3 regions of the Phyllobacterium sp. GQ127 genome follow, and region 2 is predicted to be linked to each of the others. Evidence: riboswitches for the same ligand, from Rfam matches in the RefSeq annotation. Region 2 holds a riboswitch; each other region holds the start of a gene.

What was found. Region 2 has a riboswitch for cobalamin ahead of nrdH (glutaredoxin-like protein NrdH). Riboswitches for the same ligand answer to the same signal wherever they lie in the genome.
Region 1: linked by a shared signal. The riboswitch ahead of AC6CHM_RS11450 (ABC transporter ATP-binding protein) and the one ahead of nrdH (glutaredoxin-like protein NrdH) in region 2 are both predicted to bind cobalamin.
Region 3: linked by a shared signal. The riboswitch ahead of bluB (5,6-dimethylbenzimidazole synthase) and the one ahead of nrdH (glutaredoxin-like protein NrdH) in region 2 are both predicted to bind cobalamin.

Annotation. Positions count from the first base shown of each region.
Region 1 covers NZ_JCAXDZ010000002.1:640,910-651,639, forward strand. Annotated here, with positions in the region: gene cysN (sulfate adenylyltransferase subunit CysN) at 1-484, shown strand, start outside; gene cysQ (3'(2'),5'-bisphosphate nucleotidase CysQ) at 497-1,315, shown strand; gene AC6CHM_RS11440 (FecCD family ABC transporter permease) at 1,447-2,460, opposite strand; gene AC6CHM_RS11445 (ABC transporter substrate-binding protein) at 2,461-3,408, opposite strand; gene AC6CHM_RS11450 (ABC transporter ATP-binding protein) at 3,408-4,214, opposite strand; cobalamin riboswitch at 4,485-4,698, opposite strand; gene AC6CHM_RS11455 (transglutaminase family protein) at 5,241-8,576, shown strand; gene AC6CHM_RS11460 (circularly permuted type 2 ATP-grasp protein) at 8,743-10,730, shown strand, end outside.
Region 2 covers NZ_JCAXDZ010000004.1:108,395-119,124, forward strand. Annotated here, with positions in the region: gene nrdE (class 1b ribonucleoside-diphosphate reductase subunit alpha) at 1-945, opposite strand, end outside; gene nrdI (class Ib ribonucleoside-diphosphate reductase assembly flavoprotein NrdI) at 915-1,331, opposite strand; gene nrdH (glutaredoxin-like protein NrdH) at 1,346-1,567, opposite strand; cobalamin riboswitch at 1,812-2,033, opposite strand; gene AC6CHM_RS16145 (MFS transporter) at 2,143-3,474, opposite strand; gene cyoA (ubiquinol oxidase subunit II) at 3,661-4,812, shown strand; gene cyoB (cytochrome o ubiquinol oxidase subunit I) at 4,829-6,838, shown strand; gene cyoC (cytochrome o ubiquinol oxidase subunit III) at 6,835-7,464, shown strand; gene cyoD (cytochrome o ubiquinol oxidase subunit IV) at 7,461-7,838, shown strand; gene AC6CHM_RS16170 (SURF1 family protein) at 7,835-8,653, shown strand; gene AC6CHM_RS16175 (ATP-binding protein) at 8,658-10,010, shown strand; gene AC6CHM_RS16180 (response regulator transcription factor) at 10,000-10,533, shown strand; gene AC6CHM_RS16185 (YciI family protein) at 10,649-10,730, shown strand, end outside.
Region 3 covers NZ_JCAXDZ010000001.1:1,259,571-1,270,300, reverse strand. Annotated here, with positions in the region: gene AC6CHM_RS06485 (UDP-glucose dehydrogenase family protein) at 1-1,036, shown strand, start outside; gene AC6CHM_RS06480 (lipid-A-disaccharide synthase N-terminal domain-containing protein) at 1,045-1,365, opposite strand; gene AC6CHM_RS06475 (thiamine pyrophosphate-binding protein) at 1,448-3,097, opposite strand; gene AC6CHM_RS06470 (CaiB/BaiF CoA transferase family protein) at 3,094-4,281, opposite strand; gene AC6CHM_RS06465 (alpha/beta fold hydrolase) at 4,278-5,219, opposite strand; gene ettA (energy-dependent translational throttle protein EttA) at 5,704-7,353, shown strand; gene AC6CHM_RS06455 (MOSC domain-containing protein) at 7,453-8,061, shown strand; cobalamin riboswitch at 8,088-8,280, shown strand; gene bluB (5,6-dimethylbenzimidazole synthase) at 8,327-9,070, shown strand; gene AC6CHM_RS06445 (DUF2293 domain-containing protein) at 9,003-9,320, opposite strand; gene AC6CHM_RS06440 (ArsR/SmtB family transcription factor) at 9,449-10,456, shown strand; gene metF (methylenetetrahydrofolate reductase [NAD(P)H]) at 10,456-10,730, shown strand, end outside.

The sequences.
Region 1 (10,730 bases), on a different contig from region 2:
GCGTCTGGCTGCACTTGGCAAGCACACCTATATTCTTGACGGTGACAATGTCCGCCACGGTCTTAACCGTGACCTCGGATTTACCGAAGAAGATCGCGTGGAGAATATCCGCCGCGTTGGTGAAGTTGCCAAGCTGATGGTTGATGCGGGTTTGATTGTGCTGGTCTCGTTCATCTCGCCATTTGTCGCCGAGCGGCGCATGGTCCGCGAATTGCTTGGCGATGGCGAGTTCATGGAAGTTTACGTTGATACGCCGTTTGAGGAATGCGCGCGGCGAGATCCAAAGGGTCTTTATGCGAAGGCCCTGCGCGGTGAAATCAAGAATTTCACCGGTGTGGATTCGCCTTATGAAGTGCCGGAGAATCCGGAGCTTCATCTGAAAACCGTGGGACGGACAACCGAAGAGCTTGCCTCGGAAGTGGAAAAGCTGCTCACTGATCGCGGAATCATCTTCAATTTCGATCATAGTTCGTGGTCGATCTAGGCAGGGCTGAACGTGACAGTAAATCCAGTACCTACAACGATCGACTACGCATCGTTGCTATCCATATTCGAGAAAACCGCGATTGCAGCCGGCCTCGAAATCCTGCGCATCTACGAAGAAGGTTGCGACGTCGCGCTTAAGGACGATAAGTCGCCAGTCACTGCTGCGGATCATGCGGCTGAAGCAATTATCCTGGAAGCATTGCGCCGGGCAACGCCGCATATACCCATTGTTGCGGAAGAGGAAATTTCCGGCGGACATGTGCCGGGGGATCTCGGCGACCGGTTTTATCTCGTCGATCCGCTGGACGGAACGCGCGAGTTTGTTAATCGCAATGGCGACTTCACAGTCAATATTGCTCTTATCGAATATGGTATTCCGGTCTTGGGCGTTGTCTATGCTCCGGTTCGTGGCTGGCTGTTTACAGGTGGCCCGGATGGCGCGAGGGAAATAACGCTGGATCATGAGGGCAGCATTGTTTCGGCACGGCAAATTTCCTGCCGCAAGGCACCGCAGCAGATGATCGCCGTTGCCAGCCGCTCTCATCGTACGCCGGAAACCGATGCGCATCTGGAAGATTTTGATATTGAAGAATGTGTTTCTGTTGGATCGTCGATCAAATTCGGCCTGTTGGCACGGGGCGAGGCGGATATTTATCCACGCCTGAGCCGGACGATGGAATGGGATACGGCTGCCGGGGATGCAGTGCTTCGCGCCGCTGGTGGAACGACGCTGACGCTGGATGGCAAGTTGCTGAGCTATGGTCGCCGCAATCAGGCGGATGATGCTGATTTTGCCAATCCCGGATTCGTCGCTCGGGGCAGACTATAGCCAGTTTTCAGCTTTAAGACCTGGAACCCGGCTGAAATCCTTTAGATTGTTTGTCACGAGAATAGTGCCTCTCGCACAGGCATATGCCTTAACAAATGCCATTTGGCTTTGGTCTGCAGTAAATTATCATCTCATCCTTTGCGCAGCAGCAAGGTGACGACGAAGAACGCACCGATGGAGCTGGTGACGACGCCAATCGGCAATTCCTGCGGCGCGAGCAGCAGTCTTGCGACGAGGTCGCTTGAAAGGAGCAGTATGCTTCCGAAAAGCGCGCAAGTTACAATCAGTCCGGCATGGAGCTGGCCGGAAAAACGCCGCGCAATATGGGGAATCATCAACCCGACAAAGCCGATAACGCCCGATACTGAAACAAAGATCGCGGTTGAAAAGGCACAAACAATAAACACGATATTCCGAGTTCGATTGACCCTGACGCCGAGGCTTTCCGCGGTGTTTTCGCCCGCCAAAAACGCATCAAGATTGCGGTGGTTATAAAGCGCGAAGACGAGGATCGAGGCGAGGCCAATCAATGCCAGCGGCAGATTATCCCAACGCGCAATTCCCAGTCCTCCAAGCGTCCAGAACAATACCGAATGGGCGGCGCGTTGATCGCCGGAAAACACCATATAATTGGCAAGCGCCGTGAAGATGAAGGATACGGCAAGGCCAGCAAGGATCATGCGCTCGGGACCTTGACCTTGTACGCGGCGCACCAGCAGCAGAACGATAATAGCTGCGAGCATGCCACCGCTGAACGCAGCAATGGGCAGGGTCCATACGCCGAAGCGATCGCCGAAAAGACTTATAACCGATACCGCGCCAGCAGCAGCCCCCGAGGAAAGACCAAACAGGAAGGGGTCGGCGAGATCGTTGCGGGTAACGGTCTGCAACATTGCGCCAATGATGCCAAGGCCAGCACCGACGCACAGGCCGAGGATGGCGCGGGGCAAACGCAGGTCGACAATAATTCTTTCTATGGGCACAGTCGTGGCCAGATCGCTGAGCCCTGCAAAATGCGCCAAGGCATTCAACACGTCGCCAAGCGCGATAAATGTTGAGCCATAGGCAATGGAAAGGAGCCCAAGCACGATGACCAGCACCGTGCTTGCCGCTAAAGTCAGTTTTGTTCCCGCCGGAAAATGCACTCAGAATGCTTCCGGATGCATTGCCTTGGCAATCTTTTCGATGGCTTCGATATTCGCAGGACCCGGCGTAAGTTCCGCATAACGAAGGGCGACAAAGCGCTCATTCTTTACTGCATCGGTTTCCTTCATGGCCGGATGGCTCTTCAGGAAATCGAGAAGCTTCTTATATCCAACATCATCCTGATAATCGAGGAGTACGAGAAACTGCGGATTGCGTGATGCAACAGTTTCCCAAGAGGTGGTGGCCCAGCTGGATTCCAGGTCATCCATGATGTTGACGCCGCCAGCTTCGCTGATCATCGCTGAAGGGATGGCGAACTTTCCAGCGGTGAATGGTTTGTCTTCACCGGAATCATAAAGGAACACGCGGTTACCGCTGTTGGTGCCGACCTTCTTTTTGATCTGTGCCAATTGGGTCTTCCAGCCGGAAATCAGTTTCTCAGCTTCTGCTTCCTTGTCGAAAATTTTGCCCAGCTTTTCGATGTCGCCATAGAGAAGTTCCATGGAAGCGGCAGGGCGGTTTTTATCGAGATGGACGCAGCTCTCGGTCAGTTCGAGGGTTTTGATTCCATAGGGCGCAAGTGTATCGGGGGTAACTTCGCCGCCGATGCGCATGCCGTAATTCCATCCGGCAAAGAAGAAATCAGGCTGCACGGCGATAATATTCTCGAGTGTCGGATTTTTTGGTGCAAGTTCCGGAATGGAACCCTGCTGCTTGATGAAGGCATCATCGAGCTTGTACCAGCCGGTGATTCCGGTCACGCCAACCATTGAAGATTGCAGGCCAAGCGCGAAAGCCATTTCGCTCATGTTGATATCGTTGACGACGACACGTTTGGGAGCGGCGTCGAAGGTCAAAGGTTTGCCGCAACTATCGACGGTTACAGGGAAAGCAAAGGCAGGCGCAGACAGAAGAGTAAATGCGAGGGCAAAAAGGGATTTTTTCATCAAATGCTCCGTGAATGAGAATGGGCGTCATGGATCGGTTCGGGTGCTTCAAACACCATAAGGTCGCGCTGGCGGGATGGGTGCCTGAGGCGCAGCACATCAAGGTCAAATACATCGCTGACAATGCGCGGGGTCAGCGTTTCGTCGGGCGTGCCTGACGCTACAAGCTGAGCGCTGTGCATGACTGCTACATGGGTTGCAAAGGGCGCAACAAGCGGCAAATCATGCAGAACGGCAATGGTCGTGACATTAAGTCCGGCAACGAGCAGGAGCAGTTCGCTGCGCGCCTTTGGATCGAGGTGATTGGTCGGTTCATCAAGAAACAGGATGGCCGGTTGCTGGGCGAGGGCGCGCGCCAATTGCATGCGCTGCCGTTCGCCGCCTGACAATGAACCCAATGCACGACGGCGGAAATGGCTGATCCGCGCGCGCTCCATGGAATCTTCGACGATTTCCCGGTCGACCGTGCGTGTGAAGACGCCCAGATGGGGAATGCGGCCAAGAGATACATAATCCTCGACAAGAAGCTGTTGATCGGGGGCATCGGCCTGGCCGACAAAGGCAAATTGCCGGGCCCGCTCAAGCGGCGACATTGTACCGATAATTTTGCCGTTGAAGCTTATTCCGCCGGACGTCGGTGGCAGCAGCCCGGCCAGCATGCGCAGCAAGGTGGATTTTCCAGCGCCATTCGGCCCGATAATAGCGAGCCTTGCGCCACATCTTATGCCGACCGACGCAGCATCAACCAAAATATGGGTTCCGGTTTTATAGCTCACGGCTGTTGCATCAAGCTGTATATGGCTCACGGGCGCGCTCCCATGCCGTGGAAATATTCTGAGGACTTCGACATGGGTAGGAGATAGCGTAATGTTATAACAATCGTCAATGCCGATTGTTTGAGAGGGTAGATAATATGATGCTGGGTCGAAGTGACGATGCGCGAAACGTTCATACCTGCCAACTTTCAAGGGGAGGACAGAGAACGCAGACGATGAACCGGAAGCTATTCAAAGCATTCGGGTGCCGCTAATGCGGACAGAGGTCATCGCATCGCTCCCGGCACACCCCGTCCGGTTCGAATTTCAATTATGATGGCAGGTCTCCTGGCTCACGGGTCTTGGCAAAGCCTTACCTTCCCGATCTTGCGATCAGTGGCATCATCAGGCGTCGCTCACCGCTTACAGTTGCGGGGGCAGCCACGGTTTCGGTCCCTTTTGGGTACGCCTCACCGTGTTCCCTTTTCATCTCCAGCATTGTCTAGCCGGAGAAACCATCACGATGATTAGTAGTTGAACCGAAGTGAAAATGAAATGGGGTAAAAGAGATAGCACTTGGAAAAAATAGAAGAATGCTATGTTTCCCTCAGGAGTGAGAGGGAGGCTTTCGCCCACCTCCCGTTTTCTGGTTTAATGAATGGAGATCCGGATAGTGAGTGTCCAGCTCGTCCGGGTCTTTTTCAATTCCAGGGTGATAATCAGCAGCTACCCTTTGTTGGCATTGAGTTTCTGCGTGGTTCGACGGGGCTCACCATGAGGAATGTGGTTTGATTGCACATTGGTCGATAACCTTGCAGGAAGTAACTTCCTGCAAATAATAACCTCCCTCATGGTGAGCCCCGTCGAACCACGCAGCAAGCCTAATGCAAATTATGTTACCCCTCTCTTGGATTTGGTTGTGTCGTCCATTTTGCCAGCCCGTTTAAGGTGCAGATTCAGTACGTGCTAAAATAAATGGCAGAATAAGTTTTTTAAGCGTGAACAAGCCGATGGAGTAGGCTAGGCTTCGCATGTAGCCTTTGGCGACATCGATGTTTTATTGAATTTTGGGGCGACATGGCAATTCACGCAGCAGTCTATCACCTGACTCACTATAAATATGATCGCCCCATCATGCTCGGGCCGCAGATCATCCGCCTTCAACCAGCTCCGCACTCGAGAACCAAAGTGCTGAGCCACTCGTTGAAGGTCAGTCCGTCCAACCATTTCGTCAATTTGCAGCAGGACCCTTACGGTAATTTTCTGGCCCGTTTTGTCTTTCCTGAGCCCGTCACGGAGCTCAAGATCGAAGTCGATCTCATTGCCGATATGACCGTCTATAATCCGTTTGATTTCTTCGTCGAACCTGCCGGGGAAATCTGGCCCTTCGCTTACCCTGAAGATATACGCGACGATCTTTCCTTATATATGAAGCCGGAGCCGATTGGGCCGCTTCTGTCGGATTTTCTGGCAACGATTGATCGCTCAAGCACCAATACAGTCAATTTCGTCGTGGACCTTAATGCACGCATCCAGCGCGAGATTGGTTATGTTATCCGCATGGAAACCGGTGTCCAAGAACCGGAAACCACGTTGAATGTCCGTACAGGTTCGTGCCGTGATACCAGCTGGCTTCTCGTCCAGACCTTGCGTCATCTTGGCTTGGCGGCGCGTTTTGTTTCCGGCTACCTTATCCAGTTAAAGCCCGATCTGGTGGCGCTGGATGGGCCTGCCGGGACAACGACGGATTTTACTGATCTACATGCCTGGTGCGAGGTCTACTTGCCGGGTGCCGGTTGGATTGGCCTTGATCCGACATCGGGGTTGCTGACTGGCGAAAGTCATGTCCCGCTGGCCGCAACACCTCATTATCGCAATGCTGCACCGATTTCAGGCATGGCTGAACCGGCCAATGTCGAATTCGGTTTTGACATGCGGGTAACGCGCGTCTCGGAGCATCCACGCATTACCAAGCCATTTTCCGATGAATCGTGGGACGCGCTCGATGCGCTTGGCAACAAAGTCGATGCGCTGCTCAAGGAACGGGATGTTCGCCTGACCATGGGCGGCGAGCCGACATTCGTTTCAATTGACGATTTTGAATCCGGCGAATGGAACACCGATGCCGTTGGCCCAACCAAGCGGGAAAAAGCTGACAAGCTGATCCGGCGCTTGCGTGATCGTTTCGCGCCGGGCGGATTTCTGCATTACGGGCAGGGAAAATGGTATCCGGGGGAGAGCCTGCCGCGCTGGACGTTCTCACTCTATTGGCGAAAAGACGGCCAGCCCATCTGGGTCAATCCTGATCTTATCGCCGCGGAAAACAGCAAGGCGGATGTCAAACCGGACGATGCCGGCAAACTGCTGGTGGAGATGGCTGGCGAATTGGGCGTTGAAGACGATATGGTTGCCGCCGCCTATGAGGACCCCGCAGAATGGATCGTCAAAGAAGGCAATTTGCCGGAGAATGTTGACCCCTCAAACTCCATGCTGAAAGACCCGGAAGAGCGCAGCCGCATGGCGCGTGTTTTCGAACGGGGACTAACAGAGCCAACAGGATTTGTATTGCCGGTGCAGCGCTGGAACAGCCAGGCCGCGCAAGGTCCGCGCTGGCGCAGTGAAAAATGGACTACGCGGCGCGGCAAGCTCTTTCTGGTTCCGGGCGACTCTCCTGTCGGTTACCGCCTGCCGCTGGGCGCTCTGCCACATGTGCCGCCTTCCGAGTTTCCCTTCATCGTGCCGGTTGACCCTTCCGTAGAGCGGGGTCCTTTGCCGGATTCGCCGGCATTAACCGGCATTGATGTGAGAGACGAGCCGCAAGCGGTTGCTTCGTTCACCGCCGCTGAAGGCAATGCCCAAGAGCGTGTGGAGCAGGAACTGGGAGAGATTGGCGGCGCGGTGCGTACAGCCATTTCGGTTGAACCGCGCGATGGCCGGTTGAGCGTGTTCATGCCGCCGGTTGAGGCGCTTGAGGACTATCTTGAACTTGTCGGGGCGGCGGAAGCTGCTGCCGCCAAACTCGGCTTGCCGGTTCATATCGAAGGTTACGGACCGCCGCAGGACCCGCGCATCAGCGTGATACGCGTTGCTCCCGACCCTGGCGTGATTGAAGTAAATATCCATCCGGCTTCGAACTGGCGCGAATGCGTGGCAACAACCGAGACGATTTATGAGGAAGCTCGCCAGACAAGGCTTGGCGCTGATAAATTCATGATTGACGGGCGGCATACGGGCACTGGCGGCGGCAATCATGTGGTGGTTGGCGGCGAAACACCCAATGACAGCCCGTTTTTGCGCCGTCCGGATCTTCTGAAAAGTCTGGTTTTGCATTGGCAGAGACATCCATCCTTGTCCTATCTGTTTTCAGGCATGTTCGTTGGCCCGACCAGTCAGGCGCCGCGTTTTGATGAGGCGCGGCACGACAGTCTTTACGAACTGGAAATCGCCATGGCGCAGGTGCCTCTGCCAGGGCGTGGAACACCGCCTTTGCCTTGGCTGGTGGACAGGCTGTTCCGCAACCTTTTAGTGGATGTGACAGGCAATACGCATCGTTCGGAAATTTGCATCGACAAGCTTTTCTCGCCAGATGGTCCAACCGGGCGGCTTGGCCTCGTCGAATTTCGCGGTTTCGAAATGCCGCCCAATGCCCGCATGAGTCTCGCACAACAATTGCTGGTTCGGGCATTGATTGCCCGCTTCTGGAACAACCCGATCGAAGGCAGCTTCGTGCGTTGGGGTACGACATTGCATGACCGCTTCATGCTGCCGGCTTTCGTCTGGGCGGACTTTCTCGATGTGCTGGCCGACCTGCGTCAGAACGGATTTGATTTCCGGCCGGAATGGTTTGAGGCGCAATTGGAGTTCCGCTTTCCCTTCTGCGGTGAAATCGTCAATGAAGGCGTCAGACTGGAATTGCGGCAAGCGCTTGAGCCTTGGCATGTGATGGGCGAACAGGGCGCTATTGGTGGCACGGTGCGTTTTGTTGACAGCTCTGTCGAGCGTTTGCAGGTGAGGGTCGAAGGCTATAATGCCGCGCGTTACAGCGTTGCCTGCAATGGCCGCGAAGTGCCGCTGAAAATGACTGAGACCAATGGTGTTGCTGTTGCAGGCGTTCGCTACAAGGCTTGGCAGCCGCGCTCTGGCCTGCATCCGATGATCCCGGTCAACGCCCCGCTGGTATTTGACATTTATGATCAATGGTCGGGACGGGCTATCGCAGGCTGCACCTATCATGTCGCCCATCCGGGCGGACGCAGCTACGACACATTCCCGGTTAACTCCAATGAAGCGGAGGCGCGCAGGCTCGCGCGGTTCGAGCCCCGCGGCCACACGGCTGGAGCCTATGAGCTGCGAAAAGAACAGGCATCGCCGGAATTCCCGATGACGCTGGATTTAAGAAGGCCGCGTGGTTGAGTTGTGCGTGGTTCGACAAGCTCACCATGAGTAAGGTGGTTTGGCTTCATAGGTAGCTGTGAGATCGTAGAACTACTCAATGCAATCCTCAACCTTCCTCATGGTGAGCTTGTCGAACCACGCACAATAAGTATGCAGCGGATATGAAACACCCTATAGATTGATGATGTCGCAAGTGAATAAAACCAAGGCACCCATAATTCCCAGCCTGCTGGCGGGCTACAAGCCCTTGCCGGGAATTGCCGACGAAATGATTGATCCTGCGGGTGCCGTTCGGCCCGGCTGGGAAACGCTGCTGCATGCGCTGGATGAAATCGGCCCGGAAAAATTGGCGACACGTTTTGCGCGCGCCAATCAATATCTGCTGGATGCTGGCGTATTCTACCGCATCTATGACGAGACGGGCACGCAGGAACGCCAATGGCCGCTTGCCCATATTCCCCTGCTTATCAATCAGGAAGATTGGGATACGATTACCGCTGGTTTGACCCAGCGCGCCGATCTGCTTGAAGATATCGTTTCCGACATTTATGGCGAAGGAAAGCTTGTACGCGATGGCGTGCTGCCGCCTGACCTGATTGCATCGAACCCGGAATTTCTGCACCCGGTGGCCGGTATAAAACCGGCAAGCGGACGCTTCCTGCATTTTTGTGCTTTTGAATTGGGTCGCGCTCCAAATGGCCAATGGTGGGTGCTGGGCGACCGGACACAGGCACCGTCGGGCGCAGGATTTGCGCTGGAAAATCGTGTGGCAACCACCCGCGCTCTGTCCGATATTTCCGCCTCAATGAATGTGCATCGGCTGGCGGGCTTCTTCAAGGATTTCCGTGACTCCATGCAGTCGCTGGTCACCGATCCGCAGGCCCGTGCTGCGATCCTGACGCCGGGCCCCAACAATGAAACATATTTCGAGCACGCCTATATCGCCCGCTATCTTGGCTTCATGCTGCTTGAAGGCGACGACCTGACGGTTGCCAAGGGCAAGGTGATGGTGCGTACCGTTTCAGGACTGAAGCCGGTTGATGTGCTTTGGCGCCGAATGGATGGTGCCTATATGGACCCGCTCGAGCTTAAATCAGATTCGTGGATCGGTACGCCGGGCATGGTGGGTGCCCTGCGCAGACGCTCTGTCTCGCTGGTCAATGCGATTGGTTCGGGCATTCTTGAAACCCGCGCCTTGCTGGCTTTCCTACCAGCCATTTCAAAAGCCCTGCATGAGCGGGATCTGGCGCTGCCAAGCATAGCGACGTGGTGGTGCGGGCAGGAAAAAGAGCGCAAGCATGTCATGGACCGGTTTGACCAGATGATGGTGGGCCCGGCTCTTTCAACACGTTTGCCATTTGAAGACGAGCAGGCAACTGTGCTGGGATCAAATCTTGATCCTGAAGCACGCAGCGAACTGTTTGCCCGATTGCAGAATGACGGGCGCGGGCTGGTCGGTCAGGAAGCTGTCAAGCTTTCGACGACCCCCGTCTATGTCGATGGCAAGCTGGAACCCAGACCCTTTGTGCTGCGTGTCTTTGCGGCGCGTCACAAGGATGGCTGGAGCTTTATGCCAGGTGGTTTTGCGCGCGTCGGCTTTACGCTCGATACGGCGGCAATTGCCATGCAGCGCGGCGGGCAGGCGGCGGATGTCTGGATCACCAGCAAGGGGCCGGTTGCAAAGGACACGCTGCTTCCCCGCGAAGATGATGTTTTCCAGCGCAATGTGCCGGGAACCCTTCCTGCGCGTGCTGCTGAAAACCTGCTATGGATGGGCCGTTATATTGAGCGCGCCGAAGGAACCGCACGCATACTGCGCGCCTGTCATGCGCGCTTTGCCGAGGCACCCAATCAGGAATTGCCGCTTCTGACCGAAATGCGCGCCTACCTCAAACCACTTGGCGTTGATTTGGATCAGGCGGTTCCCAAGGGCTTGCAACGATCAATCGACGGCGCGATGCTTTCGGCTGGACGCATTCGCGACCGGTTTTCGCCCGATGGCTGGCTGGCACTGCACGATCTGTCAAAGACCGTGCACCGCTTTTCCGATGTGGTGTCACCCGGCGATGACACCACCCGCGCCATGACGATTATCCTGCGCAAGCTTGCCGGATTTTCCGGTCTCGTCCACGAAAACATGTACCGGTTTACCGGCTGGCGCTTTCTCGAAAT
Region 2 (10,730 bases):
ATAGGGAGAGAACAGATACATATCCTCATTGTTCTTCGCCAATTCGAAAGTAATATCCGGTACGACAACGCCGAGCGACAGCGTCTTGATACGGATTTTCTCATCCGCATTTTCGCGCTTGGTATCGAGGAAACGCATTATGTCGGGATGATGTGCGTTCAGATAGACCGCACCTGCCCCCTGTCTTGCACCAAGCTGGTTGGCATAGGAAAAACTATCCTCCAAAAGCTTCATGACTGGAATGATGCCGGATGACTGATTTTCAATCTGCTTTATCGGCGCGCCCGCTTCACGGATATTGGTGAGCGACAATGCAACGCCGCCCCCGCGTTTGGAGAGCTGCAGGGCCGAGTTGATACCCCTCGCGATTGATTCCATATTGTCTTCAATTCGGAGCAGAAAGCAGGACACCAGCTCGCCGCGCTGTTTCTTTCCAGCATTGAGAAAGGTGGGAGTTGCAGGCTGGAAACGCCCGGAAATGATCTCGTCAACCATATCCCGCGCCAAGGTTTCATTTCCTTGCGCCAGCGTCAGCGCCACCATGCAGATGCGGTCCTCGTAACGCTCAAGATAGCGTTTTCCGTCAAAGGTCTTCAGCGTGTAGCTGGTGTAATATTTGAATGCGCCAAGAAATGTTGGAAACCTGAATTTCTTCGCATAGGCATGGTCAAACAGATCGCGCATGAAATTGAAGGAATATTGATCAAGCACCGCGCGCTCATAATAGCCTTCGGTTACCAGGTAATCGAGCTTCTCGCGCAAATTGTGAAAGAACACCGTATTCTGGTTCACATGCTGCAGAAAATACTGCTTCGCCGCCATACGATCCTGATCGAACTGGATCTTGCCCTCCTCATCATAAAGGTTCAGCATCGCGTTCAGCGCGTGGTAATCCAGCACTGGTTCGTTGGCTTTCACTGGTCGTTCGAGCGTGAGCGTGTCCAAAATCGTTCCAATCCATGTTTGACGTTTACGACATCCTGCTCCGTGCCGATCAGCTCGAACCTGTAAAGGTAAGGCACCTGGCATTTGGCAGAGATGATGTCGCCGGCAATCCCGAAGGTCGCTCCGAAGTTACTGTTACCCGCGGAAATCACGCCGCGGAGATTTAAACGGTTTTCCGCCTGGTTGAGGAAGCGGATCACCTGTTTTGGAACGGCACCCTTGCCGCCATCGCCGCTATATGTTGGCACGATCAAAATATAAGGTGCGTTGATCTTCAGCTCCTCACGAGAGCCGATTGGTATCCGTTGTGAGGTGAAGCCCACCAGCTTGGAAACAAAACGGTGGGTATTCTCCGACCTGCTCGAAAAATAGACGATCCCACTCATGACACCCATCCCTGTCAGGCAAGGGTGCTAATCATATCCGGGCGGAAACCGGCCCAGTGTTTTTCGCCGGCGACAACCACAGGTACCTGGCGGTAGCCAAGACTTTGAACAAGTTCGAGAGCATCCTGATCGTTGGAAATATCAATAACGTCATACTCCATACCCTGCCGGTCAAGAGCTCGGGTCGTAGCGGTGCACTGGACACAGGCCGGCTTGCTGTAAACGACAATATTCATGACTTCCTCATTTGATTTTGGTCGTGAGAACATGGTCTGGCAGCTCTGAGTGCTGCCAGCTAGTTTGGTTTAGAACTGTATGACTTACTCAAGTGCCGCCCGATTTACGGCGGGTCGCCCACAATCAATACGCTGGATAGGTTTCTCATGCACTTCACCCTGTAGCTCGCTCGTGGAGGGGCAGGGAAGCGTTTTACACGGAAAATCCCCGTGCATTGGCGCGACCGCTCCGGCACCCCGCCGGTGGACTCATCAGATCAAGGCAGGTCTCCTGGCTCGCAGATCAACGCACTTATTCTTGCCTTCCCGGTGCCTAGAGCCCCAGTGACAGTATCGAACACGTGCTAGCCGCTTACAGTTGCGGGGGCAGCTCCGGCATCACAGTACCTAAAGGCACCACTCACCGTATTCCCGTCTTAGCTTCCCACTCTCACGAATCGGAAGAACCTTGAACACTATATATAGTAGTGGATGTTAAAAATCCGTCAACAGCTAGATCAAACCAAAATTGAAACTATGCACAGCTGCCAATCAATTTGGCGCTGCGCACGAAAATGGAATGAGTGAGGAAGGGACTACACGTCCTGATTGTCGGTCTGACGATTCAAGCTGAGGGCTATAAGCGTGCACACAGCACCGGAGAGCAGATAGCCGCCCGCAGCTATCAGGCCGAAATGGCTGGATAGCAGCAGCGCGACCAGCGGTGCGAAACCCGCCCCGAACAACCATGCCATATCGCTGGTCAATGCCGAGCCGGTATAGCGGAACTTCTTTGAGAACCGCGAGGCCACTGAGCCGGATGACTGGCCGAAGGACAGACCAAGCAAAATAAATCCGAGAATCATGAAGATCAGTTCGCCGATGTCGCCGCCATCAAGCAATTGAGGAGCAAATCCACTGAACACGGCAATGGCTATGGCGGTGCCGCCCAGCAGATTCCGGCGTCCGACGCGGTCGGCAATCGTGCCCGACGCAAACACGGTAATGACGCCCACAGCCGCTCCGAATGCTTCAATCAAAAGAAAGCGGGCCGGGCCCTGATCCGTAAACAGGAAGACCCAAGACAGTGGAAATACCGTTACCATATGAAAGAGCGCAAAACTCGCAAGCGGTGCAAAAGCACCAATGACCACGTGGCGACCTTCATGCTGTAATGTGTTGGCCACCGTCGTTGGCTGCAGTTCTCTGCTTTCATATAATTTTGCATATTGCGGCGTAACAACCATTCGCAACCGTGCAAACAGCGCCACCACATTAATAGCGAAAGCAACGAAAAACGGATAGCGCCAGCCCCAGCCCAGGAAGTCTTCTGCGGAAAGATTGGCAACGAAAAATGCGAACAGCCCGGCCGCAACCATAAGCCCCAAGGGAGCACCGAGTTGCGGTATCATCGCATACCAGCCACGGCGTTGCTTAGGTGCATTGAGCGCCAGAAGCGATGCTAGGCCATCCCACTCACCGCCCAGCGCAAGCCCCTGTCCTATCCGGAACAGTGCCAAAAGCGCTGCAGATGCCCAACCGACCTGGGCATAACCGGGTAGGAACGCCACCGCAACGGTCGAGCTACCAAGCAGGAACAGGGCAATCGTCAATTTTACGCCACGGCCATAAGTGCGATCGATCTGCATGAAGATAACCGTGCCGATCGGCCGCGCAAGAAAGGCCAGCGCAAAAATACCGAACGAATAGATCGTACCCGTCAGAGCATCAACATAGGGGAACACCAGTTTCGGAAAGACCAGCACAGAGGCAATAGCATAGACGAAGAAGTCAAAGAATTCGGACGTTCTGCCGATAATCACGCCGATGGCAATCTCGCCAACGTTAACGTCGTCATGTCGCGAGTGAAGGCGCGTTGCGTCCTGCTCAAGCGTTGTCGAAGATGCCGCTCCTGTTTTCGCGCTCATTGCCCGGTGCGCTCCTCGATCAAATATTGAAACCGTTCAGGTCTGCTCGTTTGCGGTCACTGCTAGCGTATCCTTTATCATTGTGACACACTACGGGAGGATTGGGCAAATTGTCCAATGTCGCTCTGACTATGGTGCAGCTAGTGATGGCGCAACTAGGCGCTGTTTCCATTGACAGGAAGTCTCTTGAACCGTTTTTTTGCCATCGCCCTGCTTCCACTGCTTGCATTGCTTAGCGCGTGCAATGCTGTTGTCATGAGCCCGTCAGGCGACGTCGCCGTGCAACAGCGCGACCTGATCATTATTTCTACCGTCCTCATGCTTGTCATTATCATTCCAGTGATGGTGCTCACCGTGTTCTTTGCCTGGAAATACCGGCAGTCAAACACGGATGCGCCTTATGACCCGGAATGGGATCACTCCACCCAGCTGGAATTGATCATCTGGGCGGCGCCGCTGCTGATCATCATCTGCCTTGGCGCGGTCACCTGGATGGCGACACATTTGCTCGATCCCTATCGTCCGCTTGGACGCATTTCCCCCGGCAAAGCAGTTTCCGAAACGGTCAAGCCATTGCAGGTCGAAGTGGTCGCGCTGGATTGGAAGTGGCTCTTTATCTATCCGGAATATGGTATCGCCAGCGTCAATGAAATGGCCGCTCCCGTCGATCGGCCCATCGCTTTCCGGCTGACCTCCTCGGCGGTGATGAACTCGTTTTATATTCCTGCGCTAGCCGGGCAGATATACACTATGCCGGGCATGCAGACGAAGCTGAGCGCCGTCATCAATCACCCCGGCGAATATGAGGGCTTTTCGGCCAATTACAGTGGCGCCGGTTTTTCCGGTATGCGTTTCGCTTTTCACGGCCTGCCGGATGAGGGTTTTGAAAAATGGATTGCCGACGTCAAGTCAAAAGGCACCACTCTTGATCGGATGACCTATCTGCAACTGGAACAGCCCAGCGAAAAAGTACCGGTACAGCATTATGCAAGTGTTGATCCGGAACTGTTCAGCGCAGTTCTCAACCGATGTGTGGAACGCGGCAAGATGTGCATGAGCGAGATGGATGAAATCGATGCCAAGGGTGGCCTTGGGATGGCTGGCATCTATAATACCCGTTCACTGGAATACGATAAGTACACAAGGCGTGGCGGCGCTGTCTTTGGCCCTGATCCTGCATTTGTTGTTGGCATCTGCACCACGGAAGAAGCTCTGCAGGCGAGCATGAATATACAGACGCTGCCGTCCTTGAATACCTCTCCGTTTATTGGTGCGGGCCTTCCCCGCCCCTCGTCCACCCAACTGTTCGGTCTACAGCGCCGACCGTCTAATAGCTGAACGAAACGAGCCCGATATGTTTGATAATCCCGAACTTATAAAGCTGGTTTTCGGTAGGCTCACGCTGGAATCCTTCCCGCTGCATGAACCTATCCTTGTTGTGACCTTTATCGTGGTCGCGCTCGGAGGCATCGCCGTGGTCGGCGCACTTACCTATTTCCGTCTTTGGGGATATCTTTGGCATGAGTGGTTCACAACAGTTGACCACAAGCGCATCGGCATAATGTACATGATCCTCGGCATCATCATGTTGCTGAGAGGCTTTGCCGACGCCATCATGATCCGATTGCAACAGGCAATGGCGTTTAATGGGTCCGAAGGATATCTCAACGCCCATCATTTCGATCAGATATTCACCGCGCATGGCGTGATCATGATCTTCTTCGTGGCAATGCCTCTTGTTACCGGCTTGATGAACTTTGTTGTCCCATTGCAGATCGGTGCCCGGGACGTATCTTTTCCATTCCTCAACAATTTCAGCTTCTGGATGACTGCCGCTGGCGCGGCACTTGTAATGATGTCGCTGTTTGTGGGCGAGTTTGCCAGGACCGGCTGGCTGGCCTATCCGCCGCTTTCGGGTATCGGATACAGTCCGGACGCCGGTATGGACTACTACATATGGGCGCTGCAAATAGCGGGCATAGGTACGCTGCTGTCGGGCGTCAATCTGCTCGCAACCATCGTCAAGATGCGCGCGCCGGGCATGACCATGATGAAGCTTCCGATCTTTACGTGGACCGCTCTTTGCACCAACGTTCTGATTGTGGCCGCCTTCCCTGTCCTGACGGCAGTGCTGGCTTTGCTCACTCTCGATCGCTATGTCGGCACGAACTTCTTCACCAACGACTTTGGCGGCAATCCGATGATGTATGTCAACCTCATCTGGATTTGGGGTCATCCGGAAGTCTATATTCTCATTCTGCCCGCTTTCGGCATATTCTCCGAAGTGACATCGACCTTCGCCAGCAAACGTCTGTTTGGCTATACCTCGATGGTTTATGCCACCATCGTTATTACCATTCTTGCCTATCTGGTCTGGCTTCATCACTTCTTCACCATGGGTTCGGGTGCGAGCGTGAATTCGTTCTTCGGCATCACCACGATGATCATTTCGATCCCAACCGGGGCGAAAATATTCAACTGGCTCTTTACGATGTATCGCGGGCGGATTCGATTTGAACTGCCCATGATGTGGACGATCGCCTTTATGCTGACCTTTGTCATTGGTGGCATGACAGGCGTTCTGCTCGCCGTGCCTCCGGCTGACTTTGTGCTGCACAACAGCCTGTTTCTTGTTGCGCATTTCCATAATGTGATCATCGGCGGTGTTCTGTTCGGGCTTTTTGCCGGTATCTATTACTGGTTCCCGAAAGCTTTTGGTTTCAGGCTCGATCCATTTTGGGGCAAGATGTCTTTCTGGTTCTGGGTCGTGGGATTTTACTTCGCCTTCATGCCGCTTTATATACTGGGCCTAATGGGCGTGACACGACGCCTGCGCACATTCGAAGATCCGTCCTTGCAGATCTGGTTCATGATCGCCGGTTTTGGTGCATTTCTCGTTGCTATCGGCATTCTGTCATTCCTCATCCAAATCTTTGTCAGCATTCGTAATCGCGAAGCGTTGCGCGATTTGACTGGCGATCCTTGGGACGGTCGCACCCTGGAATGGTCCACGGCCTCACCCCCTCCAGCCTATAATTTCGCTTTCACGCCAGTGATTCACGATCTCGACAGCTGGTACGACATGAAAAAACGCGGTTACAAGCGCCCTGAAAAAGGTTTCCGAGCCATCCATATGCCAAGCAATACGGGCACCGGAATAATCCTGGCTGGAATTAGCATCGTTTTTGGATTTGCGATGATCTGGTACATCTGGTGGCTCGCGGCAGTAACGGCTATCGCATTGGTGGCGGTATCGATTGGGCATACATTCAACTACAAGCGCGATTTCCACATATCGGCAGATGAGGTTGTATCGAGTGAAAACGCCCGTACCGAACTTCTTGCTGTAGGGCTGAAATCATGAGCAGAGCAGCCGCGCATGTGACCACTGAAGATCCTGTGTTTTATCTGACTGAGGAACATGACCATGCCGAAGGCGGCAGCACCATGTTCGGCTTTTGGATTTACCTGATGAGTGATTGTCTCATCTTTGCTGTGCTGTTTGCGACCTACGGCGTATTAGGCGGAAACTATGCCGCCGGTCCTGCGCCCAAAGATTTGTTTGATTTGCCACTGGTCGCGGTCAATACGTCGATGCTGCTCTTTTCATCGATTACTTATGGTTTCGCCATGCTCGCCATGGCAAAAGGCCGGGTGGGTTCCACACAAGCGTGGCTCGCCCTTACGGGTCTGTTTGGTGCGGCATTCCTTTGCATCGAACTTTACGAATTTGCCCATATGATTCATGAAGGTGCCACGCCCCAGCGCAGCGCCTTTCTCTCTTCCTTTTTCACATTGGTCGGAACGCATGGGCTTCACGTCACCATTGGCTTGATTTGGCTTGTTACCTTGATGGTACAGGTTGCCCGCTATGGGCTGATCCAAGCGAACATGCGCCGCCTGATGTGTCTCAGCATGTTCTGGCACTTTCTTGATGTCATCTGGATTGGCGTCTTTACGTTCGTTTACCTGATGGGAATGCTACGATGAGCACAAAGGCAAAGGCCCACCACGACAGCCACAATCAATATGAAGCCCATTCTCACGGCTCGCTCAAATCTTATTTGATCGGGTTTGGCTTATCCGTGATCCTGACTGCCGTACCCTTCTGGCTTGTCATGAGCGGTGCGTTGGATTCCAAGCAAAGCACCGGCCTCGTCATTATGGCATTCGCCGTGGTGCAGATTGTCGTTCACATGATTTTCTTCCTTCATATGAATGTCCGCTCCGAGAATGGATGGACAATGATGGCACTCATCTTCACGCTTGTGCTGGTCATTATCACGCTCACCGGTTCGCTTTGGGTTATGTATCATCTGGATACGAACATGATGCCCAGCATGGATATGAGACAGATACCATGAAAAAAGCCCTGACCGCGTGCGGGCTTGCCGCAAGCGGCGAGCGGGTCGGGGAGACAGACAATTCGCGCGAAGACGATAGGCGCCTGCCCTCAATCAAACTGGCATTGATCGGCGGCCTTGTCCTTTTCTGCATCATCGTGCTTACCAGCCTTGGTATCTGGCAACTGCAACGCCGTGTCTGGAAGCTTGATCTGATCAACCAGGTTGAGCAAAGAGTGAATGCTCCGGCTACGGCGGCCCCCGGCCCCGATATATGGGCCGGGATCAATGCCAAGGATTTTGCATATCGCCACGTCACGACCAGCGGAAAATTTCTCGACAAGCCGGCTGCGCTTGTACAGGCGGTAACAGCGCGCGGCAGCGGATTTTGGGTGCTGAGCCCTTTTCAAAGTACAGATGGATTTACCGTTTTCATCAATCGTGGCTTCGTTCCAACGGATAAAGCCCGTGATGAATGGCGGGCGGACCATCTGCCGCCAATCACCATAACCGGACTGTTGCGCTTAACGGAGCCCAAGGGCGGATTTCTGCGCAACAATGACCCGGTCGGAGACCGTTGGTATTCGCGTGATGTCATGGCTATGGCAGCAGCTCACAATATTGGCCCTGTTGCTCCATATTTTATCGATGCTGATGCAAATCCTGATCCAAATGCGCTTCCGATTGGGGGGCTTACTGTCATTTCCTTTGCCAACAACCATCTGGTCTATGCCCTGACCTGGTTTGGCATGGCGCTTTTGCTGGGCGCTGCCTCGACTATTATCGGGCGAAATGAATGGCGAGCCCGGCAGCGCCCAGAATACAGATCGGGTTGAAACCATGAGCGAGACCAAGACGACTCCTATCGCTACACTGCCGGATCAATCCGACATCAGTGCTTCTATTTTTCCTCCCGCTGATCACACAGCAAACTGGAAAAACATGACGCTGCTGGTGCAGCTGCGCTGGATCGCTGTCATTGGCCAGATCGTCACCATTACCGTGGTGCATTCGGCTATGAAAATAACCCTGCCCATTGTCCCGATGGGTGTCGTTCTGTGCGCTTTGGTCGTTCTCAATCTTGCAAGCATATTGTGGCTGCGTCGGCGTCGGAGCGTTACGGCGGCAGCCTTGTTCATTGTTTTGGTCCTGGACGTTGCCGCCCTCACCGTGCAGCTTTACCTGAGCGGCGGGGCAACCAATCCATTCATCTTCCTCTATCTTCTTCAGGTGACGCTCGGCGCAGTGTTGCTTGATGCAAGATTGACATCCGCCATCGTCGCCATCACCAGCGTAAGCTTTGCCGGGCTGATAATATTCTACAGGCCATTGCTCTTGCCGGGTCATGCGCCTGATGAACTGTTCCGGCTCCATATATTCGGAATGCTTTTATGTTTCATACTTGATGCCGCGCTTCTTGTTGTCTTCATTGCCCAGATCAGTCGCAATTTGCGTGAACGGGACGCCAATCTTGCGGCGCTCAAACAACATGCTGCGGAGGAAGACCATATCGTCCGCATGGGACTTCTCGCGTCAGGTGCAGCGCACGAGCTGGGTACACCACTGTCTTCGCTATCGGTGATATTGGGTGACTGGAGACGTATGCCTGCTTTGTCCCGCGACCCTTCAATGTTGCAGGAAATAGACGAGATGCAGGCTGAGGTTCAGCGCTGCAAGGCAATTGTGACCGGCATCCTGCTATCTGCCGGAGAGGCGCGGGGCGAATCCCCGAAAATCACCACAGTAAATACATTTCTCGATGAACTTGTCAGTGAGTGGCGAGCAGCCAGATCCGGCGCGAGGCTGTCTTATGGCAACGCATTTGGGCTTGATATTGCCATTGTGTCCGACTCCGCATTGAAACAGGTCATCTATAACATTCTTGACAATGCCTTCGACGCTTCCCCCAATTGGATAGGTTTTATGGCAGAACGCGATGGCGATACCCTTGTGCTGCGTATCAGCGATGCCGGACCAGGATTTGCAGCCGAGATGCTGGCACAGTTTGGCAAGCCCTATCAATCAAGCAAGGGCAGGCTTGGCGGCGGGCTTGGTCTTTTCCTCGTGGTCAATGCGGTGAGGAAACTTGGAGGTGTCGTGTCCGCCAGAAATCTGCCGCAAGGTGGGGCCGCAGTAACAATGAGCCTGCCACTCGCCTCGCTTGCAATTGGAGCACGTTCCCATGTCCGATAAGCGTCGGTTGATTATTGTCGAAGATGACATCGCTTTCGCCAAGACGTTGAAACGTTCCTTCGAACGCCGCGACTATGATGTCCTGCTGGCGTCCAGTCTGGAGGAGCTCACCGAGATTCTGAAAGAGAATTCACCCGGTTATGCGGTCGTCGATCTGAAGCTGGCGGGCGCATCTGGTCTGGCATGTGTCGAGGCATTGCACAGCCATAACGCATCGATGCTGATCGTTGTCTTGACCGGGTTCGCAAGTATTGCGACCGCTGTCGAGGCCATTAAGCTTGGCGCCTGTCACTATCTCGCCAAGCCATCCAATACGGATGATATTGAGGAGGCGTTCAGCAAGGCGTCGGGCAATGCCGATATAGCACTGACTGCTCGCCCTACTTCAATCAAGACGCTGGAATGGGAACGTATTCATCAAATGCTTGTTGAAACGGACTTCAACATTTCCGAAACAGCCAGGCGGCTGGGCATGCACCGGCGTACCTTGGCCCGGAAGCTGGAAAAACGGCGCGTGACCTGAACGGCGTCAGCAACATTTTTTGCGCTATCGTGAAAATAATTTTGTAGCTTTGTCGAATCGGACCTTCCCCAAACGATTATGGGTGTTCAACAAGCTAACTGAAGGAAATCAGATTATGCGTTACGCCTGTCTCATCTATTACAATGCAAAAACACTCTTTGGCGGAAGTCCTGAAGCCAATGCCGCACTTTCCGAAT
Region 3 (10,730 bases), on a different contig from region 2:
CGGCGAAGCAGACCTGCAATATATCTACGCGGCAGCCGATGAGATCGCTGCGGCGATGAAGCCAAATGCTGTCATTGTGATTAAGTCCACAGTGGTGGTCGGCACCAATGCCATCGTGCGCGACCGCATCTCCAAGGCCCGGCCCGGTGTGCCGTTTTCCATGGTGTCCAATCCGGAATTTCTTCGTGAAGGTTCAGCAGTTGAAGACTTTCTTCGACCGGACCGCGTTGTCGTCGGTGTTCATGACGATGCGGGAGCAGCTGCCATGAAGCGCGTTTATCGTCCGCTTTATCTGCGTGAGACGCCAATGATTGTGACCACTTTGGAAAATGCTGAAATCATCAAATATGCGGCCAATGCCTTTTTGGCCATGAAGGTCACCTTCATCAACGAAGTGGCAGACCTTTGCGAAAAGACAGGCGGAAATGTGCAGGATGTTGCCCGTGCCATCGGCATGGATAATCGCATCGGCTCAAAGTTCTTGCATGCCGGTCCGGGTTTCGGCGGTTCGTGTTTCCCGAAGGACACACGAGCTTACGCTGCAACGGGACGCAAGATGAATGCGCCTCAAACGCTGATCGAACAGGTTGTCACTGTCAATGAGCAGCGCAAACGGTCAATGGCTGAGCGGATTGTTGAAGCTGCGAAAAAGAGCGGGACCAAATCGATTGCCGTGCTTGGCATCGCATTCAAGCCGAATACGGATGATATTCGGGAGGCTCCAGCACTTGATATTATTCCAGCCTTGCAGAATGCAGGTCTTGCCGTGCGGGCGCATGATCCAGAAGCGCGCAGCGCTGCCGAGCCGGCTCTGCCCGGTGTTATCTGGTGCACCTCTGCCTATGATGCGATTGAAGGCGCCGGCATTACCGTGTTGCTGACGGAGTGGAACGCATACCGCGCACTTAATCTGAAAAAAGTCTCAGAATTGATGAGCGGCAATATTCTCTTCGACCTGCGTAATGTCTTTAATGAACAGGAACTCGAAGGCTCGGGCCTTGAATATTATTCAGTCGGCAGACCGCTTGTTAGGTAAGCCACCGCTTACACATCTTGAGTGAGTGCTCGCTTTTCATTGGCGATCAGCCAAAGGTTGCGGATATAGACAAATAAACCGAAGCCTTGGCCAGCTATGAATACAGGGTCCTTGCGGACGATCGCATAGACAAAAAGCAGCGCTCCGCCAAAAAGCGAAAAAAACCAGAAGGCTACAGGCATTACGCTTTTCTTTGCTTTTTCGGACGCGAGCCACTGGACGACGAAGCGCATGGTGAAACATCCCTGAGCGAAAAAGCCCAGCAAAATCCAGGCGTCAAACTGTTCGATAAAAACCGTATGCAGCCAATTGGAAAATGCTTCGGCCATTGCTGGTCTCCATATTATTCAGGGAGGGCTTTCCCTCTCGCGCGGGCTCAATATCACTGAATGACGCTCTGCACCATTGGGATTATGTGCGGTTGCGGATGTCACTCAATGATTTGGCCGGAGTGATCGCTTCCGGGTCCAAACGAATTTCGATGATCGCAGGCTTTCCGCTTTGTACCGCGCGTTGCCAAGCCCCTTCAAACTCACTGGTAGTTTCCACGGTTTCGCCATGACCACCATAGGCTCTTGCCAGCATTGCGAAGTCAGGATTGGTCAGGTCCGTGCCTGACACACGTCCAGGATATTCGCGCTCCTGATGCATGCGGATAGTGCCATAGATGCCATTATTGATGACGAGAACAATAATGGGCAGGTTGTACTTCACCGCAGTGGCGAAGTCCTGACCGTTCATGAGAAAGCAGCCATCGCCGGCGAAACATACTACCATGCGTTCAGGATGAATTTGTTTTGCAGCAACCGCCGCGGGTAGGCCATAGCCCATTGATCCTGATGTGGGAGCGGCTTGCGTTGCGAAACGGCGAAAACGATGGAACCGATGCAACCAGGTCGCGTAATTGCCGGCACCATTGGTCATGATTGCGTCTTCGGGCAGGACGGTTTCAAGATAGGACATGATTGGTCCCATCGCGACTTTGCCCGGTCCGCTTTGCGGAGGCGTGGACCAATCAAGATAGGATTTATGGGCAGTTTCTGCTTCACCGGGCCAATTAATATTGGATGGCGGTGCGAGATGTTCGACCACCTCAGCAAATGCGTCTGGCGCCGAATTGATCGAAAGAGCAGGCCGGTAAACCCGACCCAATTCATTTGCATCCGGATGGATATGGATGAGGGTTTGCTTGGGATACGGGCTGTCCATGAGTGTGTAGCCGGAAGAGGGCATTTCACCAAACCTTCCGCCTACAAGAAGTAAAACATCAGCTTCTTTCACCCGCTTGGCCAGCGCCGGATTAATGCCGATTCCGACATCGCCTGCATAGTTGGGATGTAGATTATCGAACAGCATCTGCCGCCTGAAGGAGCAACCCACGGGAAGGTGCCACTTCTCGGCAAAACGGGTGATTGATGCAACGGCATCTGCGCTCCAACGGGCCCCCCCCAATATCATGAATGGTTTGGAAGCAGCCTGTAATATGTCGGCAAGCTTTTCTATGCTGGCGGCGGACGGGCCGGTTTCTACGGGTTGCCATGCTTGTGCCGTCACGGTTTCTACCATGTCCGTGAGCATATCTTCAGGCAAAGCAAGAACAACCGGGCCTGGCCGTCCGGAGGTCGCGACAGAAAATGCTCGGGTTACGAATTCGGGAATACGCCGGGCATCATCAATCTCTGCGACCCATTTCGCTGTATCGGCAAAAAAGCGGCGGTATTCTACCTCCTGAAATGCCTCTCGTTCGCGGGCATCACGCTGAACCTGCCCGATGAACAGGATCATTGGAGTTGAATCCTGCATGGCGATATGTATGCCGGGTGAAGCATTCGTCGCGCCAGGTCCGCGTGTGACAAAGCAAATTCCAGGCTTTCCTGTGAGCTTGCCCCAAGCCTCCGCCATCATGGCGGCCCCGCCTTCCGCGCGGCAGATCGTTATGCCGATCTTCGCGTCATAAAGCGCGTCCAACACAGCCAGATAGCTTTCACCCGGTACGCAAAAGAGACGCTCCGCACCATTTGCGGCCAAAGCTTCAACGATCAATTCACCGCCCGTCTTCATTCGGATGCGTCCTTCAACTGTTGGAGTATATCGGCAGTGTGTTCGCCTAAGCGAGGCGAGGGCCGTGTGTAGGTCAATGGTGTTTGTGACATGATGATCGGCGTTCGCACAGAAGGGATAGAACTGCCATGGGAGTCTTCCAGGTCAAGTCGCAATTGCCGCGCCACGATCTGCGGATCGTCGAACATCTCACCAATCTTGTTGATCGGTCCCGCTGGCACCGCATTTTTGGCACAGGCGTTTAGCAGCTCAGCCCGGGTTCTTTTTGAGGTTTCCGTGCTGATGAGCGTTGTTAGTATCGTGCGATTTTCAAGTCTGGATCGGTTTGTGAGAAACCGCTCATCGCTGGCCCATTCCGGATGCTCGATGATTGAACAGAATCTGGCGAATTGCCCATCATTGCCGACAGCAAGGATCAGGTGTCCGTCAGATGTGGGAACAACCTCATAAGGGGAGATATTCGGGTGTGCATTGCCCATACGGTTCGGGCTTTTCCCCGTAGCCAGAAAATTCATTGCCTGATTGGCCATCACAGCTGACTGGACATCGAACAGCGCCATATCCACCATTTGACCTTGACCGGTCTTAGCGGCATGGGCAAGGGCGGCCTGAATGGCAATGACCGAATAGAGTCCGGTAAATACATCCGCGACTGCCAAACCTACTTTTTGAGGCTGGCCATCAGGGTCGCCCGTCACCGACATCAGGCCGGACATTCCCTGAATGATAAAGTCATAGCCAGCCTGCGATGCATATGGGCCGGTCTGGCCGAAACCTGTTATTGAACAGTAGACTAGTCTCGGGTTCTCAATGCTTAGGCTGGCGTAATCCAGTCCGTATTTTGCCAGTCCGCCCACCTTGAAATTTTCAAGCACAACATCAGCTGTCCGGCAGAGCGCTTTTACGGTTTCTTGTCCCTCAGCGGTTGTAAAATCGACCGTGATGGAGCGCTTGCCTCGGTTGCAAGAGTGAAAATACGCTGCGGAAAGGTTCTCGCCTTCTGCGCTGGTGATGAAAGGGGGCCCCCAGCCGCGTGTCTCGTCGCCGCCGGAGGGATTTTCCACCTTTATGACATCGGCTCCAAGATCAGCGAGAACCTGTCCGGCCCATGGGCCAGCCAGCACTCGGGCTAGTTCAATGACGCGTATGCCTTTAAGCGGGGCTGCCGCTTGCTCAGCAATCATCGGCTTGCCTTTGACGCTGTGTGGATAGCCCAATTGGCAAATTCGCTCATGATGAGTTCACGGTTGATTTCGTTTAGGCCCTCATGGCGCGTATCGGGATATATTTTGGTCGTAACGTCTGTAAAGCCGAGCTTGCGCATTCTATGGTCCAGATGATTGACGGAAGTGCCTTGTGCTGTCGCCGGATCTTTGGCACCGCCAACGAGGTTGAAGGGTAGGTTGCGACGCAATTTACTCAACAAGCTATCCTTTGCTCCGGTGAATACCAAATCGAATGTATCACGCCACATGCTCACAGTAGGGCTCCAGCCGCAAAGGGGATCCTTCACGTACAAATCGACCTCAGCAGAATCCCGCGAGAGCCAGTCAAAATCCGTTCGCGGATTGGCTACACTGCGATTCCATTCCTGAAATGTAAGTTTTGGCAGCAGCATGCTTGGGACATCAGAACCTAAAAACATACGTTCAGCCAGTAATAGGCATTGGGCGAACCTTCCCAACATTCCGGCCGAAAAATTTGCGTTCCAGACTGCAGCCGCATCCACTTTTTCTTGATGTTTGAAAACGTAATTAAGCGCGACAAGTCCGCCGAGGGAATGCCCGAAAATGATCAGGGGTAAATCCGGATAGCGTAGGCGCGCTTCATTGTTGACCGCATCAACATCGCGCAACACGGCGTCCATCCCATCTTTTGCAGCAAAGCGTCCCGCCGGTGCGTCTTGTGCTCTCGTCAGGCCATGCCCCCGATGATCATGTGCATAAATGTGAAAACCATGCTCGCTCAGAAATCCTGCAAAACGTTTGTAGCGCAAAGAATGCTCGGCCACTCCGTGATTTATTTGAATGATCCCGCGAACCCGACCCTTTGCGGGCATGTGTCGTATTGCAAGGGCTGCACCAGTACTGGTGGTCAAAACGTCGGTATCATCAAAACTCATGGCAACCTCTTTGCGAGAAGCCCAGTTGAGAGGGTGCCGTAAAATTAGTCAATGTGGAAAACAATCTACAAACTATTCTTAATTTTGGACTATTGTGCTCAATTATTAGTCAGGTGATTTGGTGTGCAATTTTATTTTGCAAAACCCCTTGCAAACCCGTTAAACTTGCCGCAGAACTTTAAACCTGAAGCATATGAGTTTCGCGGGTATTGCAATTTTGCGGTGTAATCGCGAATCGGATGATGTTGTTGCAATGACGAAACGTATTTCGTCTAGTTAGTTTACATGGCCGCTACCGGGAGAAGAGGACGCTTCCTGTTGCGGCACCAGAGGGGAAACCGGGTGACGGAAATATCCGCGCCCGGTTTCGCTCGTTTGGCGAAGGTCGAAATTGATGGGCATCCATTGCCACGGCTGAGGCTTTCGCCTACATACGGCGCAAATTCATTCAAAAGAAATCCCGAGCATCGGAGTGACGCGCGTTATGGCACGCCAATTCATCTATCACATGTCCGGCCTGAACAAGGCATATGGAACCAAGAAGGTTCTTGAGAATATCAACTTGTCCTTCTACCCAGACGCCAAGATTGGTATTCTGGGTCCAAATGGCGCCGGTAAGTCTACAGTTCTGAAAATCATGGCTGGTCTGGATAAGGAATATACAGGCGAGGCTTGGTTGGCGGATGGCGCTACCGTTGGCTATCTGGCGCAGGAACCTTATTTGGATCCAGCCAAGGACGTTATGGGCAATGTCATGGATGGCGTAGCCGACAAGAAGGCCATTCTCGATCGCTACAATGAATTGATGATGAATTACTCCGACGAGACCGCCGATGAAGGCGCCAAGTTACAGGATGTCATCGATTCTCAAAACCTCTGGGACCTTGAATCGCAAGTTGAGATGGCGATGGAAGCACTTCGTTGCCCACCCGGCGACAGCGAAGTAACCAATCTTTCCGGTGGTGAGCGCCGCCGTGTTGCTTTGTGCCGCTTGCTGCTGTCGCAGCCTGATCTTCTTCTGCTCGACGAACCGACCAACCATTTGGACGCTGAAACGACCGCCTGGCTTGAAAAACATCTGCGCGAATATAAGGGCTCCGTGCTTCTGATTACGCATGATCGCTACTTCCTAGACAATGTGACCGGCTGGATTCTCGAACTCGACCGTGGGCGCGGCATTGCTTATGAAGGCAATTACTCTGCCTATCTTGGTGCCAAGTCCAAGCGCATGCTGCAGGAAGGCCGTGAAGATGACTCCCGTCAGAAAGCTCTCGAGCGCGAACGCGAGTGGATTTCCGCCAGCCCGAAAGCACGTCAGGCAAAATCGAAGGCGCGTATCAAGGCCTATGATGCGCTCGTTGACGCCGCTAACGACCAGCGCCCCGGCGATGCCCAGATTCTGATACCGGCGGGTGAACGGCTGGGTCAGGTGGTTATCGAAGCCGAAAATCTCACCAAGTCTTTCGGTGATCGTGTGCTGATCGAAAACCTGACTTTCAAACTGCCACCCGGCGGTATTGTTGGCATTATTGGTCCGAACGGTGCGGGTAAAACCACTCTGTTCAAGATGATCACCGGTCAGGAAAAGCCGGATTCCGGCACTATTCGCGTCGGCGAGACTGTTAACCTCGGATATGTCGATCAGAGTCGCGATCACCTGAAAGCCGACAAGAATGTCTGGGAAGAAATTTCCGGCGGGACTGACATCATCAAGCTTGGCAAGCATGAGATGAACTCCCGCGCTTATGTTTCAGCATTCAACTTCAAGGGTACCGACCAGCAGCAGAAAGTTGGAAATCTTTCTGGTGGTCAGCGTAACCGCGTGCATCTGGCCAAGATGCTTCAGTCCGGTGGCAATGTTCTGCTCCTCGACGAACCGACAAATGATCTGGACACGGAAACCTTGGCAGCACTTGAAGATGCCTTGGAAAAATATGCAGGTTGCGCCGTGATCATCAGCCATGATCGCATGTTCCTTGACCGTCTCGCGACGCATATCCTGGCTTTCGAAGGCGATAGCCATGTCGAATGGTTTGAAGGCAATTTCGAAGATTATGAAAACGACAAGATTCGTCGTCTCGGTCCCGATAGCGTCAATCCAAAGCGTCCAAGCTACAAGCCTCTGACACGCTAAGTATAGGTGGGGAACCGCAAGGTTCCCCGTTGTCTTTGCTGGTGTAATCGCCAGATAATTTGCCGCTTTTCTAAAGCAGGGAACTCTTTGGAGCAAATGATGACTGACCTGTTCGTTAATCGTGACGAAATAGTCCCTTCGCGTAAGGTCAGTGGTCGTGTGATCGGGCTATTTGAGGCACTCGACAGGGATTTTGTCACTTCTCCAACAGATTCACTGGAACTGACTTTTGACGGTATTGTCGGTGACTTTCACGCGGGTCAGACGCGTCGCTCTGGCGGACGTGAGCCTTGGTATCCGCGTGGCACCGAGATGCGCAACGAACGCCACCTTTCCATTCTAAGTGCCGACGAGCTTGACGAGATCGCAGCAGGCATGGGCTTGCCTCAGCTGAAAGCTGAATGGATCGGTGGAAACATGGTGATTTCCGGTATTCCATCCCTTTCGATGCTACCACCCAGATCGCTGATGTTTTTTGAAGGTGGCGTGACGTTGAAAGTCGATGGACAGAATGCGCCCTGCAAGATTGCTGGTCGTTCTATTGCTTCGCATGCGGGTACTCCTGACGAAACCACCACTGCATTGGATTTTGTACGCGTGTCCAAGCGCTCGCGGGGTATCGTCGCTTGGGTTGAAAAGCCCGGGATCATACGCGCCGGTGAAAAAGTTGATATTCGTATTCCCGAACAGTGGATTTACAGGGTCTAAGGCTTGCGCCAAGTGCCTTTTCATGGCGAATAGAAAACAGGTCCGGTGCCAGCAATTTAGACGATTGCGGAGAATCGGGAAGCCGGTGAAAATCCGGCACGTGCCCAGCGCTGTAAGGGGAATGACCGTGCATTATGCCACGGTGGCCGAGAGGCCACAGGAAGGCGCACGGTTCAGCTGAACCCAAGTCAGAAGACCGGCCGGACCCCATAGCCCAAGCTGCGCGGACGGCGGCGAGGGCCTCAAGCGTTGTTAGGAGCAAACAATGCACGAAGCTTTTGATAGTCCGGTTCCAGCGGGTGATTTTACTGACGATGAGCGTGCGGCCGTTTATAAGGCGATTTATACCCGGCGAGACGTCCGCGATCAGTTTTTGTCAAAACCGATCGCCTATGATGTTTTGATGCGATTGCTCGATGCGGCGCACCATGCTCCATCTGTAGGCTTCATGCAGCCTTGGAACTTCATCACAATTCGCGATATGGCCCGCAAGAGGCAAGTGCACCGCGCTTTCGCCAAAGCCAACGAGGAAGCCAAGGCCCTGTTTCAAGATGAACGCCGGGCGCTGTATGCCTCTCTCAAATTGGAAGGCATCCTTAAAGCGCCGGTCAATTTATGCATCACCTGCGACCGGACACGCGGTGGAACGGTCGTGCTCGGTCGCACCCACAACCGCCAGATGGATGTCTATAGCACCGTTTGTGCAGTCCAAAATTTGTGGCTTGCTGCCCGTGCTGAAGGTATTGGCGTTGGCTGGGTGAGCATCTATCACGACAATGACATGCGCCAAATATTAGGTATTCCGGATCACGTTGAGATTGTTGCCTATCTATGCCTGGGCTATGTCGACGAGCTTTTTGATGCACCGGAGCTGGAAAAAAAGGGCTGGCGCAAAAGAATCCAATTACAGGACCTTATTTTTGAAGAAGGCTGGGGCCAGCTCAGCTCAGATCTTCCTCATCCGGATCCAGAAGACGTGTTGCCCGCCATTCCGTCAGTTTGCGATTAATCGCATCAAGCACGAAGAAACGAGCGGACTCTTTGTCATAGCCTTCGTCGCGCAGCGCATCATAGTCTGTATGTTGATGCCGCACATGGGCAATAGCGGCCAACCATACGGCAATCGGCGGCGGCAAGGTCTTCATGTGGGGCGCACCTGCGGCCGCGCGTATTGGTTCCGAATCGGAATAGGGAACGGCGGGTAAAAGCAAGGTCAGCGCTTTGTTGATTGAACGCTGACGGTTCGTTCCTGCACTCATTGATGTCTTTCTAATTTGATTCTGGCGCCTATTTCAGACGCGGCAGAAATTGTCGTCAATGGCAAAAACCTCTTGCCAATCGTCGCCTCATGACATAAACATATCTTTATGTCTTTTGAGGATTGGTTATGGACAGGCACAATCTTAATCTCGACCTGATGGTTGATACGTTGAAAGCGGCAGCTGAGCCTAGTCGGCTACGCATTCTTGCTTTGTTGTCGCGTGGTGATCTAACTGTTTCCGACCTCACATCCATTTTAGGACAATCTCAGCCGCGAGTGTCACGACATCTGAAATTGCTCTTTGAGGCAAGTCTTATCAACCGCTATCAGGAAGGCTCCTGGGCCTATTTCCGTTTGGCGGAATCATTGATTGTGGGAGATATTGCCCGTTCCCTGCTAGATCGCCTGGATTGTTCTGATCCCCTGCTGGAGCGTGACCTTGAACGTCTTTCCTCTGTGAAGCTTCAGCGCCGTGAACGTGCGGCTGCCTATTTTAGCGCGAATGCTTCAAGCTGGGATGCTATCCGCTCGTTGCATGTTCCAGACGGCGCTGTGGAAGAGGCCCTTACCAAGATCATAGGTGCAAGACCGTTTCAAGCGATGCTCGACGTCGGTACGGGTACCGGGCGCCTGCTTGAGCTCTTTGCTCCGCTCTACTTGCGCGGTGTCGGTATCGATATCAATCGCGACATGTTGACGATTGCCCGGTCAAATCTTGAGAAGTCCGGCATTGCCAACGCGCAAGTCCGTCAAGGTGACGTCTATTCCTTGCCGGTAGACAGAGAGTCTTTCGATCTGGTGACAATCCATCAGGTCTTGCACTTCCTTGATAATCCGGCCGAGGCCATTCGTGAAGCTGCACGTGCCTTGCGTCCTTCCGGCCGAATGTTGATCGTCGATTTTGCTCCACACGAACTTGAATTTCTACGCGACAGACATGCCCATTTGCGCCTCGGTTTTCATGATGGACAGATTAAAGACTGGCTGACGGAAGCCGGACTGACGCTGGAACAGAGCATGGAATTACAACCAAAAGATAAAGACAAACTGACTGTTAAATTGTGGCTGGCACGCGACCCACGCTTGCTAATTGCCGATCCTGTTTCAACCTCCCGCGTTACGGAGAGTGTCTAATGAGTTTTTTCCGCCAATCCCGCCGTGCCGATCTTGGTAGCAATATCAAGGTTTCATTCGAGTTCTTCCCGCCAAAGACCGAGGTGATGGAAGAGCGTCTCTGGGAGACTGTAACGCGTCTGGCTCCGCTTAATCCCGAATTTGTCTCTGTGACATATGGGGCAGGTGGCTCAACTCGTGAACGCACAGCCCGCACGATCAAGCGCATCTTAACCGAAACCGATGTGAATGCAGCGGCACATTTAACCTGTGTTGATGCCACGAAGGAAGAGGT